DNA from 3 places in the Mesorhizobium sp. M1328 genome. Region 3 is predicted to be linked to each of the others. Evidence: predicted binding sites of a transcription regulator. Region 3 holds the regulator's gene; each other region holds the start of a gene.
The links. Region 3 encodes LexA, which represses DNA repair genes until DNA is damaged. Its sites were predicted from a motif close to TGTTCNNNNTGTGTTCNG; they were not measured.
Positions count from the first base shown of each region.

Region 1: a site for LexA is predicted at 1,869-1,886, ahead of recA (recombinase RecA). Genes of this name have one in related genera too.
Region 2: a site for LexA is predicted at 2,115-2,132, ahead of parE (DNA topoisomerase IV subunit B). Genes of this name have one in related genera too.

Region 1 is NZ_JAMYLO010000003.1:493,251-497,539, reverse strand. Features, by position in the region: gene alaS (alanine--tRNA ligase) at 1-386, opposite strand, end outside; gene recA (recombinase RecA) at 646-1,743, opposite strand; gene NKH23_RS11000 (carbohydrate kinase family protein) at 2,022-2,954, shown strand; gene NKH23_RS10995 (TfoX/Sxy family protein) at 2,989-3,312, opposite strand; gene NKH23_RS10990 (GFA family protein) at 3,403-3,900, shown strand; gene sufA (Fe-S cluster assembly scaffold SufA) at 4,082-4,289, opposite strand, start outside.
Region 2 is NZ_JAMYLO010000012.1:297-4,585, forward strand. Features, by position in the region: gene parE (DNA topoisomerase IV subunit B) at 1-2,044, opposite strand, end outside; gene NKH23_RS20430 (GGDEF domain-containing protein) at 2,319-3,488, shown strand; gene gcvP (aminomethyl-transferring glycine dehydrogenase) at 3,560-4,289, opposite strand, start outside.
Region 3 is NZ_JAMYLO010000017.1:4,317-8,605, reverse strand. Features, by position in the region: gene kynU (kynureninase) at 1-902, opposite strand, end outside; gene lexA (transcriptional repressor LexA) at 1,352-2,086, shown strand; gene NKH23_RS24755 (ComEC/Rec2 family competence protein) at 2,080-4,289, opposite strand, start outside.

The DNA of each region.
Region 1 (4,289 bases), on a different contig from region 3:
ACTGTGACCAGCAGTTTGTCCTTCTTCAGGCCGAACTCCCTGGTGATCAGGTTCCAGGCAAGCTCTATGGCCCGCTCCTTGAAATAGTCGCCGAAGGAGAAGTTGCCGAGCATCTCGAAGAAGGTCAGGTGGCGCGCAGTGTAGCCGACATTGTCGAGGTCGTTGTGCTTGCCGCCGGCGCGAACACTCTTCTGGGCAGTCGTGGCGCGCGAATAGGGCCGCTTCTCCAGACCGGTGAAAACGTTCTTGAACTGCACCATGCCGGCATTGGTGAACATCAGCGTCGGGTCATTGCGCGGCACCAGTGGGCTCGACGCGACGACCTCGTGACCTTCCTTGCGAAAATAGTCGAGAAATGCCGACCGGATCTCGTTGACGCCACTCATGAATACTGCCTTTTCGAGAGAACCGCCGGCTGCCGGCGGAAAATAGACATGGCCTTTTAGCGGTCGCACCGCAGCCTGTCCAGAAACACCAAATGGGCTCAAATCCCGGCTTTCACCAGCGCTTTGAAATGCGTCTGACTCGCCGTCAAACGCGAACCGCCGGCACGGGGCCGGCGGTTCGAAACGCATCGATTACGCAAACTCAAAATCAAAACATCAAATCGAAACCTGGCTGACGCTCCGCGAGGCGTCGCTTGCCCTACATCGCCCCGGCGTCGTCCTCGAAACCGTCGTCGCTGCTTTCGGAGCCGCCGTTTTCAAGGAATTTCTCAGCGATCAGCCCGGCATTCTGCCTCAGCGCCAGCTCGATCTCGCGCGCCGTGTCGGGATTGTCGCGCAGGAACAGTTTTGCGTTTTCGCGGCCCTGGCCGAGACGCTGCGAATTGTAGGAGAACCAGGCGCCCGACTTTTCGACCACGCCCGCCTTGACGCCGAGATCGACCAGCTCGCCGGTCTTGGAGACGCCCTCGCCATACATGATGTCGAACTCGACCACCTTGAAGGGCGGCGCCAGCTTGTTCTTGACGACCTTGACGCGGGTCTGGTTGCCGACGACCTCGTCGCGATCCTTGACCGAGCCGATGCGCCGGATGTCGAGGCGGACCGAAGCATAGAATTTCAGCGCATTGCCGCCGGTCGTCGTCTCGGGCGACCCGAACATGACGCCGATCTTCATGCGGATCTGGTTGATGAAGATGACCATGGTGTTGGAGCGCGAGATCGAGGCGGTGAGCTTGCGCAGCGCCTGGCTCATCAGGCGGGCCTGCAGGCCGGGCAGCGAATCGCCCATCTCGCCTTCGATTTCCGCCCGCGGCGTCAGCGCCGCCACCGAATCGACCACCAGCACGTCGATGGCGCCGGAGCGCACCAGCGTGTCGCAGATCTCCAGCGCCTGCTCGCCGGTATCGGGCTGCGAGATCAGCAGGTTTTCAAGATCGACGCCGAGCTTGCGGGCATAGACCGGGTCGAGCGCATGCTCGGCATCGACGAAGGCGCAGATGCCGCCCTTCTTCTGGGCTTCGGCCACTGTGTGCAGCGCCAGCGTCGTCTTGCCCGAGCTTTCCGGCCCGTAGATCTCGACGATGCGGCCGCGCGGCAGGCCGCCGACGCCAAGCGCGATATCCAGCCCAAGCGAGCCGGTCGGCACCGTTTCGATCTCGACAACCTGCTCGTTCGCGCCGAGCCGCATGATCGAGCCCTTGCCGAAGGCACGCTCGATTTGCGACAGCGCCGCATCCAGAGCCTTTGATTTGTCCACCGCTTTGTCCTCTACAAGCCGCAAAGAATTCTGAGCCATGATACATCACCCCGTGGTCGTCAATGGAGGCCGGACAATCCCGCAATCCCTTAAAAGAATGTACCTCATTTGTTCTCATTTGTCAATGAGCACCAAGGGCTTGAAAAATAATGGATATCCATATTTGTTCTATTTTTGTTTCGCAATTTTGCTTCCGGATATATCCCGCCTCGCATGCTGCGCCGTTGCCGTCACCATCCGAATCGGACCCGCGATTGCAGGGTTCCGCCCGGCGACCTAGTCTCCTCCCGGGCAACAGCTAAGGGCATTTTGCCGGCATGATGAAATCCCCGACGATCCTGGCCGTGGGCGGCGCCTATATCGAGCGGCGCGGCCGGGTTGCCGGCGCCTTCGTGCCAGCCGCCTTGAACCCCGGCACGATGCACGAGCATGTTGGTGGCGCCGTCTTCAACGCCTTGCGCTGGGCGATGCGGCGCGGCGTCTCGGCCTCGTTGCTATCGGTGCGCGGCGGCGATGCCCTTGGCGACACGGTTTTACGCGCCGTCACCGAGGCCGGCATTGTCGACCTGTCGGCGGTGTTCCTCGACCGGGCAACGCCAAGCCATACGATCCTGATCGATAGCGACGGCCGGCTGATCGCCGGCCTTGCCGACTTGGTGCTCTACGAGCTGGCGCTTCCCAAGCAGATCCGCCGCGCCAAGGTGCGGGAAGCGATCGGTTCGGCCGACGCGGTGTTGTGCGATGCCAACCTGCCGTCTTCCGCGCTGGAGCGGCTGGCGGCACTCGCCGCCGGCAAGCCGGTGTTTGCGCTTGCAGTCTCGCCCAGCAAAGCGGCGCGGCTGACGCCGGTGCTTGACCTTCTGGCGATGGCCTTCATGAACCGGCACGAGGCCGGCGTGCTCGCCGGCGCCGACATCGATGCTGGCGATCAAGGTATCGTCGACGGCCTGAGACGCGCCGGCCTGAAGAGCGGCGTGATCACCGCCGGCGACGGACCGGTGCTCGGTTTCGGCGAATTGGGCGCGTTCTCGATCTCGCCACCGCCGCTACAAAAGCGGACCGATGCCACCGGCGCCGGGGACGCGCTGGCCGGCGCCACGGTCGCCGCCCTGCTACGCGGCCTGACACTGCGCGAAGCTTTGCGTGAAGGCGTTGCCGCCGCTATGCTCGCCATCGAGAGCGCCGCCTTCACCAGCGCTGGCTTTGCCGAGGCGCTGGCGCTCGTGCCCGAGGCGCGCGAACTGGCGTGAAATGCGGCCCGGAACTGCCGAAGCATGGCGCAGCCTATTTGCCGGCGCGCCGTCCTGCCTCGTAGGCCCGGCGCGCCCAGATCGCCATCTCGTCGGGATCGTCGAAAGCGCTGTCGGGAACGCTCCAATAGGGCATCGACACGAGCTTGCCGTGGCGCGAGCCGGTATAGGTCCATTGCCGGCAGCCGGCCGCTTCGAAATCCGGTGCGCTTTCGGCGTCTGCCTTCAGCATCAGTTCGCCACGGATGACGATGGCGACGATGACGCCGTCGAAATAGATGCCCTTGCCGCCGAACAGCTTGCGGATGCTGACCGGGCCGAGGCCTTCGAAAAGCTCTTCTATGCGCTCATTGTCCATGGGTCGATCATGTCACCCGGATTTCCCCTTGTCATCGACGCAACCGGAACCATCCTGACAAGTTCAGAATCAATTTCGTCGGAGTTTCTCATGCCGCTTCTGCTCAAAGGGTCCTGCCGGTGTAATGCCGTGCGTTTCGAGGTGGAAAGCCACACGCCGGTGCCGTTCATGCTGTGCTACTGCTCGATCTGCCGCAAGCAGCAGGGCGGTGGCGGTTTTGCCATCAATCTCGGCGCCGATTACGAGACGTTGAAAATCCAGGGCAAGCGCCATCTCGGCGTCTACCGGGCCGAGATCGAGGACGACGAGCACCCGCACCGCGAAACCTCGACGGGCGAGCGGAACTTCTGCACGAAATGCGGGACGGCACTCTGGCTCTACGACCCGACCTGGCCGGAGCTGGTGCATCCCTTCGCCTCGGCGATCGACACGGACCTGCCGAAGCCGCCGGAGAAGGTGCATCTGATGCTGAAATACAAGGCGAATTGGGTCGAGCCGGACATCGGCAAGGGCGATAAGGTTTTCGATGTCTACCCGGAGGAGTCAATCGCAGACTGGCACAAGCGAACGGGGATGTGGGTGGATTAGCGTTTCTTCTCCCCGTTCGCTATCGCGTATGGGCAAGCGCCCCCTCACCCGGATTGCCAACCGAATTGCGAAGGGCAATTCGGGGCAATCCGACCTCTCCCCGAGGGGAGAAGGTGGCCCGAAGGGCCGGATGAGGGGGCTCCCGTATGCGATTGCCGCCGGGGACGGCGAAGGAAAAGCCTCAGGCGGAAGCGCGTGCCTCGGCCAGTGCCTTCAGGTCGGCCGGCTTCAACTCGACCGATTCGCCGCAGCCGCAGGCCGAGCTCTGGTTCGGGTTGCGAAAGGTGAAGCCGGTGCGCAACGTCGTCTGCTCGAAGTCCATCTCGGTGCCGAACAGGAAAAGTGCTGCCTCCGGCGCGACATAGACGTGGGCGCCATCGCGCTCGATA
Region 2 (4,289 bases), on a different contig from region 3:
CCAGCACTTCCGTCTCGGCGAATTCCGCGCGTTCCTGGATGAAGCGGAAGCGGGCCTCGGGCTTGGTGCCCATCAGTGCGTCGACAGCATCCTTGGTCGCCGCCTCGGCGTCGATCACATCGACCCGCAGCAGCGTGCGCTTTCTCGGGTCCATGGTGGTTTCCTTGAGCTGGGCAGCCATCATTTCGCCCAGCCCTTTGAAGCGGCCGATTTCGACCTTGCCGCGCCCGGTGAATTCGGTGCGCAGGAGTTCGTCCTTGTGCGCGTCGTTGCGGGCATAGGCGACCTTGCCGCCTTGCCGGATCGAATAAAGCGGCGGCACCGCCAGATAGAGATGGCCGCCGCGGATCAGGCTTGGCATCTCCTGGTAGAAAAAGGTGATCAGCAGCGAGGCGATATGGGCGCCGTCGACGTCGGCATCGGTCATGATGATGACCCGGTCGTAACGCAGGTCCTCGTCGCGATATCTCGAGCGCGTGCCGCAGCCCAGGGCCTGGATGAGGTCGGATATCTGCTGGTTGCCGGCAAGTTTGTCGCTGCCGGCGCTGGCGACATTGAGGATCTTGCCGCGCAGCGGCAGCACCGCCTGGCTGGCGCGGTCGCGCGCCTGCTTCGCCGAGCCACCGGCCGAATCGCCCTCGACGATGAAAAGTTCGGCACCGGCGGCGGCATTCTGCGTGCAGTCGGCGAGCTTGCCGGGCAGGCGCAGCTTGCGCACAGCACTCTTGCGCGACACTTCCTTTTCCTGGCGGCGGCGCACCCGCTCGTCGGCACGCGCGATCACCCATTCGAGCAGTTTCGAAGCTTCCTGCGGATTGTCGGCCAGCCAGTGGTCGAACGGGTCGCGGATGGCGCTTTCGACGATGCGGATCGCCTCGATCGTCGCCAGCCTGTCCTTGGTCTGGCCGACGAATTCCGGTTCGCGGATGAACACCGACAGCATGCCCGCCGCCGAGATCATCACATCCTCGGAAGTGACGATCGAGGCGCGCTTGTTGCCGACCAAATCGGCATAGGCACGCAAGCCGCGCGTCAGAACGTTGCGGAACCCGGCCTCATGCGTGCCGCCCTCCGCGGTCGGGATGGTGTTGCAATAGGAATTGATAAAACCGTCGCCGCCGAACCAGGTCACCGCCCATTCGAGCGAACCGTGGCCGCCCTGCTTCTCGCTCTTGCCGGCGAACATTTCACGGGTCACCTGGAATTCGTCGCCGAGCGAGGCTTTCAAATAGTCCTTGAGGCCGCCCGGAAAATGGAATTCTGCCTTGGCCGGCGTCGTGTCCTTTTCCTTGATCAGCGAGGGATCGCAGGTCCAGCGGATTTCGACACCGCCGAACAGATACGCCTTTGACCGCGCCATGCGGTAGAGCCGCGCCGGCTCAAAAGCCGCGCCCTTGCCGAAAATCTGCTCGTCTGGATGGAAGCGGATCTTCGTGCCGCGCCGGTTGTGCACCTCGCCGAGCTGCTCCAGGCCGGTCACAGGAATGCCGCGCGAGAACTTTTGCCGATAAAGTTTCCTTCCCAGCGCGACCTCGACCTCGAGATGGTCGGACAGCGCGTTGACGACGGAAACGCCGACACCGTGCAGGCCGCCGGACGTCTCGTAAACCTTGCTGTCGAACTTGCCGCCTGAATGCAGCGTCGTCATGATGAGTTCGAGCGCCGGCTTCTTGAATTTCGGGTGCGGATCGACCGGGATGCCGCGGCCATTGTCGGTAACGGACAGGTACCCATCGGCGGAAAGCTCGACATCGATGAAGGTCGCATGGCCGGCGACCGCCTCGTCCATCGAATTGTCGATGACCTCGGCAAACAGATGGTGCATCGCCTTGTCGTCGGTGCCGCCAATGTACATGCCCGGGCGGCGGCGCACCGGCTCCAGGCCCTCCAGCACCTCGATGTCGGCGGCACTGTAGCTCTCGCTGGCGTCACGGGCCGCCGGCCGCTTCGCCGCCTGCACCAGCGGGTCGGCTGGGCGCGCGGCGGCGCGAGCCGGTTGCGGCTGCTTGCCCAAATTGGCAAAAAGATCGTTGTTGTCGTCCATGCTGGTTCTGGATTCCGATGCTGCGAATCACCACCCGATACTGCCACGCTTTTCGCGGGCAGGCGACGGAGGTTCCTGTTACGTTCGAGGATAGAGCCTCTTACTGCAAAACCATTCGACAACCAAGCGGCGGAAATGGGGTCGAAGCCTGGAGCATCGACGTTTTGTAAACCCTGTCCGAAGGTTACGCCGGAAGATTGGCTGAAAAAACGGTATTTGCGGACTGTCGCTGATCTAGAATGCAGCGGAACCCTCATGAGGCTGTCGCTTAAGCATGTTGGATTACAGTTCGCTCCTGCTCGCGGCGGCGCTGTCGGGCACGTGCCTTAGCATCACCATGTTTGCGATCTGGTTCACCGCGCCACAGGCACGCTTTGTGCTGACGGTGGCGTGCGGCATTCTCGTGCTCGTCGCACATGTAGTGTTGTTCTGGCATTACACCAGGGATCCAAGCGCCTGGCTTTGCCAGATCGTGCTTGTGCTTCTCAGCCTCGGCTTCCTGATTATCTGCCTGTCGGCCATGCAATATCTCAGCATAGGCGACTACAGGCGAGCCATCTTGCCGACCTTGGTTGCGATGGCTGTTTGCGCGGGCGCGACGTATCTCGGGTTTGATGGTGTCGGCTTTATTGTCACCTACGCGACGGTAACGGCGCTGCTCTCGCTCATCGGGGCGATGTTCTGGATTGAGGGTGGTCACGATCGCCGGATATTGCTGGGCGTCTCGTTCCTGAGCGGCGTCTGTGCGCTGTCGTTCGGACTTTGCGGCGCGGTCCTGCTGGTCAAGGGCCAATGGGTGCTCGGTGTAGCACCGGACAATTGGGCCGAGCGGGTGAATTCCGTCGTGGCCGTCGCCTGCATGACCGGGCTCGGCGCATTGACGCTCTCCCTGCACCATTTGCAGGCGCAGATCGAACTTAAGGCCGAGACGATGACCGATCCATTGACCGGGCTGATGAATCGGCGGGCGTTGACGGCACTCTACGGCGAGCGGGTCTTCGGTCCGTTCACGTCCGTCGCCATGTTCGATCTCGACCATTTCAAGAGGACGAACGACGTATTCGGTCACCCGGTCGGCGACCAGGTCCTGCGCCGCTTCGCAGGGGTCATCAGGAAATACGCCAGAACCGGCGTCGACGCCTTCCGACTGGGCGGCGAGGAATTCGTCCTCGTCATGTCGCGGATGACGGAAGAGAAGGCCTATGATGTTGCGAGCAAGATCAGCGTCGCCTTCGGCACGGAAGTCGTGGCCACCCAGCTTGGTCCGTTGCGAAGCACAGTCAGTGGCGGCATCGGCTTTGGCGGAACAAGCGGCACCGGTCTCGACGATGTGCTGGCCGAAGCCGACGCAGCACTCTATGCGGCAAAGCGCGCCGGGCGAAATCGCGTCGTCGCCCGGGACCGGGCGAGCAAGTCCGACGGGCCGGCCTTGCGTTCTGCCTGATTGAAGCTTCTATCTTCTTGTTAGACCATGATCTTGTCCGAAAACCGGATTCCACTTTTCGGGATCATGGTCTATTCCGCCGCACCCAGATATTCCGACAGCGGCGGGCAGGAGCAGACCAGGTTGCGGTCGCCGGCGACGTTGTTGATGCGTGACACCGGCGGCCAGTATTTTGCCGCCGTATCGGCATCCCCGGCGGGGTAGGCCGCCTCCAGACGCGAATAGGGATGGGTCCACTGGCCGGCCAATGCCTCGGCGGCGGTGTGTGGCGCATTGACCAGCGGATTGTCGGCCAAGGGCCATTCGCCCTTCGCCACCTTGGCTGCCTCGCCGGCTATGGCGATCATGGCCTCGCAGAAACGATCCAGCTCGCGCTTGGGCTCGGATTCGGTCGGCTCGACCATCAGTGTGCCGGCCACCGGGAACGACATGGTCGGCGCGTGAAAGCCATAGTCGATCAGCCGCTTGGCGATATCGTCGACGCTGATGCCGGCGCTGTCCTTGAGCACGCGGGTGTCGAGGATGCATTCATGCGCAACGCGTCCGTTGCGCCCCTTGTAAAGCAGGGGGAAATGCTCGCCAAGCCGCGTCGCCACATAGTTGGCGGAGATGATCGCCGTCTCGGTCGCCTGCTTCAGGCCGGAAGCGCCCATCATGCGGATATACATCCAGGTGATCGGCAGGATCGAGGCACTGCCGAACGGTGCCGCCGCCACGGCATGGGCCGAGCCTTCGGTGACGTGGCCGGGCAGATATGGCTCCAGATGCGCCTTGACGCCGATCGGGCCGACGCCGGGGCCG
Region 3 (4,289 bases):
TCGACATCGTTCCAGATGTCGAGCGCGCCCTTCAGCGTGCGCATCGACAGGACCGGCTGCGTGCCGCACAGAAACCGGCGGATGCCGGTGCCGGCCGCATAGCCTGGCTCGAAGGCGAAGGGCCGTGCATGGCCCCACCAGCCGGTGAGCGGCTGCTGGATGTCGGCAAGATGCCGCTCAGCCGCATAGATGAAGGCAGGCGCGCCCGGTCCGCCATTCAGATATTTGTAGGTGCAGCCAACGGCAAAATCGGCGTTTGCCTTGTCGAGCTCGACTGGCATCGCGCCGGCGGTGTGGCAGAGATCCCAGACGATCATCGCCCCGGCCTCCTGGGCCCTGCGCGTCAGCCCCGGCATGTCGCGCAGTTCGCCCGACTTGTAGTTGACGTGGTTGACCAGCACCACGGCAGTGCGTTCGTCGATCAGCTCTTCGATGGTCGGCGCGTCGACCCCCGAGAGGCGCAGCAGCGTATCTTTTCGCGTCGAAACCACACCTTCAGCCATGTAAAGGTCTGTCGGAAAACTATCGCCCTCGGCGACGATGACCCGCCGCTGCGGACGCATGGCCATGGCGGCGTGCAGCAGCTTGTAGATGTTGACCGACGTCGTGTCGCAGACCACCGTCTGGCCGGTCGCGGCACCGATCAGGCGCCCGAGCTGGTCGCCAAGTTCAAGCGGCATGTTGAACCAGCCGGCCGTGTTCCATGCGCGGATGAGATCATGCGACCATTCCTCGGTCGCGGCCTTGTACAGTTCATCGAAAGCGGCACGTGAAGCAGCTCCTAGCGAATTGCCGTCGAGATAGATCACTCCTTGCGGCAACACAAAACGGTCGCGCATCGCGCGCAGCGGATCTGCGGCATCCATCGCCTTTATGGCCGCGAGATCGGGAATTCCTGTCATGATTTGCCTGCTCCCCCAAAAATTCAACGCAACGCCGGACACGCATCGACTGTTCTTCCATTACCGGGTAGCGCGCAGCAAGGCTCCACCAGCGAGAAGCAGCCTGACCAGGCGGTGGAAACCAGGAGTTAACCCGAGGTTGGCGTTTTGAGTTCGTTTCGTTCACGGTGCATTGACCAAACCGCACAGTCGATACGGGTTCAATTCCGTGCCCTTTTGCCGACCGACGGCCGATGCCAGTGGCGCCTTCTAGGAAGCCAGAAGGGCGCAAACGACAGCAGAATCAAGGCGATGAGGCTCGCGGCGGGTGAAAATGCGGCATTCCGGTAGGGGCGTGGTTTGTTTCCCGAGCCTTAACGCATTCATTAAACTTTAAACAGTTGCGGAACACAACTGGAACAGATAGGGTTTGTTCTGGGTTTGTTTTTCTGATTCTGTTGGGGGTCGCTATGCTGACACGCAAACAACACGAACTGCTTATGTTCATTCACGAAAGGTTGAAGGAAAGCGGTATTCCGCCCTCCTTCGACGAGATGAAGGAAGCGCTCGACCTGGCTTCCAAATCGGGAATCCATCGGCTGATAACGGCGCTGGAGGAGCGCGGCTTCATTCGCCGTTTGCCCAACCGGGCCCGTGCGCTGGAGGTGCTGCGCCTGCCTGACTCGATCGCCCCCGGCCTCAATGCGGCACGCAAGTTCTCGCCGAGTGTCATCCAGGGCAGTCTTGGGCAAGGTGCCCCTCGGCAGGGCAAGCCGACATCGTCGCGCGTCCCTGCAGCCGGCAATGACGACGATGTCGTCGCCGCCGTTTCGATCCCGGTGATGGGCCGCATCGCCGCCGGTGTGCCGATCGACGCCATCCAGCACCAGACGCATTCGATTTCGGTGCCGCCGGATATGATCATGGGCGGCGAGCATTATGCGCTCGAGGTCAAAGGCGATTCGATGATCGAGGCTGGCATTTTCGACGGCGACACGGTGATCATCCGCAATGCCGATACGGCGAGCCCCGGTGAGATAGTGGTGGCACTGGTCGACGAGGAGGAAGCGACGCTGAAGCGGTTCCGTCGCAAGGGCGCCTCGATCGCCCTGGAAGCCGCCAATCCGGCCTACGAGACGCGCATCTTCGGACCAGACAGGGTCAAGGTGCAAGGCAAGCTCGTCGGACTGATCCGCCGCTACTGAGCTCCGCCCTTGGCGCCGGCTTTGGGTTTGTCGGCCCTGCGGTATGGCGGCAGGCCCCGCGCCGCGCGTGAAAATTTCCGTTGCACGTGCCAGGGCCGGTATGATTTTTCGACGGCAAAGCGGATTTCGGCGCGTGTTGCCGCTTGTGGATCGAAATAGACGGCCGCACTTCCCGCGCGCGCCAGTTGCCGTTTGGTGACGACGAGGACCAGCCGGTCGTAGTAGCAGGGATTATGGGCGGTGGCGTCGTCGATGACGATCAAGCTGGCAAAGGCGCAGGCTGGCCGTGCAGTATCGCGGTCCTTGGCTTGCGCGATGATCGCGCCGGATGGATGCCTGGCAAGGCAGAGGCCGTCCGTGCAAATGAACGGCATGCCCGGCGGTAGGTCGGCCGGATCGGCAATGTCGAATTGCGGATCGTTCTTTCCAGGTGTTTCCGGCGCGACGATAGCCTCTGATGTGAGCGCGCGTTTCCAGTTGTCGATGGTGAACTCATTCGGGCGTGCCCGGTTGACCGCGAGTTCACCGCTGCCGATCGGCAGCGCGACCAGCCGTGCGTCCTCCGAGATCAATACATCGGGTACGCGCGTCTGCGTTGTCGTTAGCAAGCCGGCGAGCGCGAAAGGAAGTGCCGCGAGCCGCAACCAGGTCGTCGCCATGCTGGCAATGACGAGGGCGATCGTCACCAAAAGGACAGATCTCAGCGAAATCAGCCCGACCGCATCGATCGGCGAGCGCTCGGAGATCCACCCGGACAGGGCGATCATCGCCGTCAGCCCCTTGCCCATCACGTAGAGGAAAGGCCCATCCGCGCCGAACGGCATCGCCAGCGCACTGAGGACGGCGAAGGGCATGACGACCAGTGAGACGATAGGCATGATGGCCAGATTGGCGAACAGGCTGAGCGGCGCCACGCGCTGGAAATGCCATATGGCGAAAAGCGCCGTGGCGCTCCCTGCAATGATCGAGGTCATCGCCAGGCCGCCCATGCCCAGCAGGACCTTTCGAGTGGCAAAGCGTAGCGGCGACCGCCGGGGCGGCGGCGTGGTGGCCCTGCCGGCGCGGTAATCAGACCAGCCTGCATAGGCGCCGACAAGGGCCGCCGTCGCGGCGAAGGACATCTGGAAGCTCGGACCGACCACCTCGTGCGGCGACACCAGAATGACGGCGATGGCGATCGCCAGGTTGCGCATGGTGAGCGCGGTCCGGTCGAACAGCACGGCGATAAGCATCACCGCCAGCATGATGAAGCTGCGTTCGGCCGCTACCACAATGCCGGAAAAGACGAGGTAGGCCGCAATCGAAAAAAGCGCGGCGGCCGCGGCATATTTCTTGACCGGCCGTCGCGATGAGAAATCGGGAAACAGCGCAAAGGCGCCGCGTAGCAGCGCCATGATGGTGCCGGCGACCAACGCCATATGCAGCCCCGAGATGGAGATGATGTGGTAGATGCCTGTGCGCCGCATCGCTTCGTTGATCTCCTCGGGAATGCCGGCGCGCACGCCGACGATTAGCGCAGCAGCAATCTCGCCCTCGGCGCCGCCGATGCGGCTGCGGATATGGTCGGCGATGGATTCGCGCGCGTCTTCGATCGCGGAAGAAAGCCGCGCGGCAAGCGGCATGCTGCCCGACGACACGACTTTCGGATTGCCGAGAAAAAAGCCGCTGCCGCCGATACCGGCGAAATAGCTGTCGAAGGAGAAATCATAGCTGTCGGGCCGCACCGGCCCGGTCGGCGGCAGCAGCCGCACATAGCCGGCGATCTCGGAACCGGCGGTCAGCTCAGCCGGTATCTTCATCGCCGAAACGCGGACCCGTTCCGGCATGTAGCGCAGTGTCGGCCTGGCGGTTGAGATCACATCGATCGTCAGCCTGATGCGGCCGCTCGCCATGGGCTCGTACGATACGACGCGACCGGTCAGCCGCGTCGAGATTTCGGAACCGAGCATATGCGTCCCGACACGCCAGGTCTCGAACTTGGCGGCAAGCACGCCAAGCGCGCAGAGCAACGCCACCATGAAGCACAGGCGCGTCCTGGGCCATGACCGCGAGACGACCGCACAAAGGGCTGCCAAGGCGACGATAGCTATCGGCTGTGGGAAGGCCAGCTCGGCCGCCATCGCGAAATACACGACCACCCCGCATGCGAGGAACACCGGCACCAGCAGGAAGGCGACGCCGCGGTCGAGTTCCAGGCCGGCCG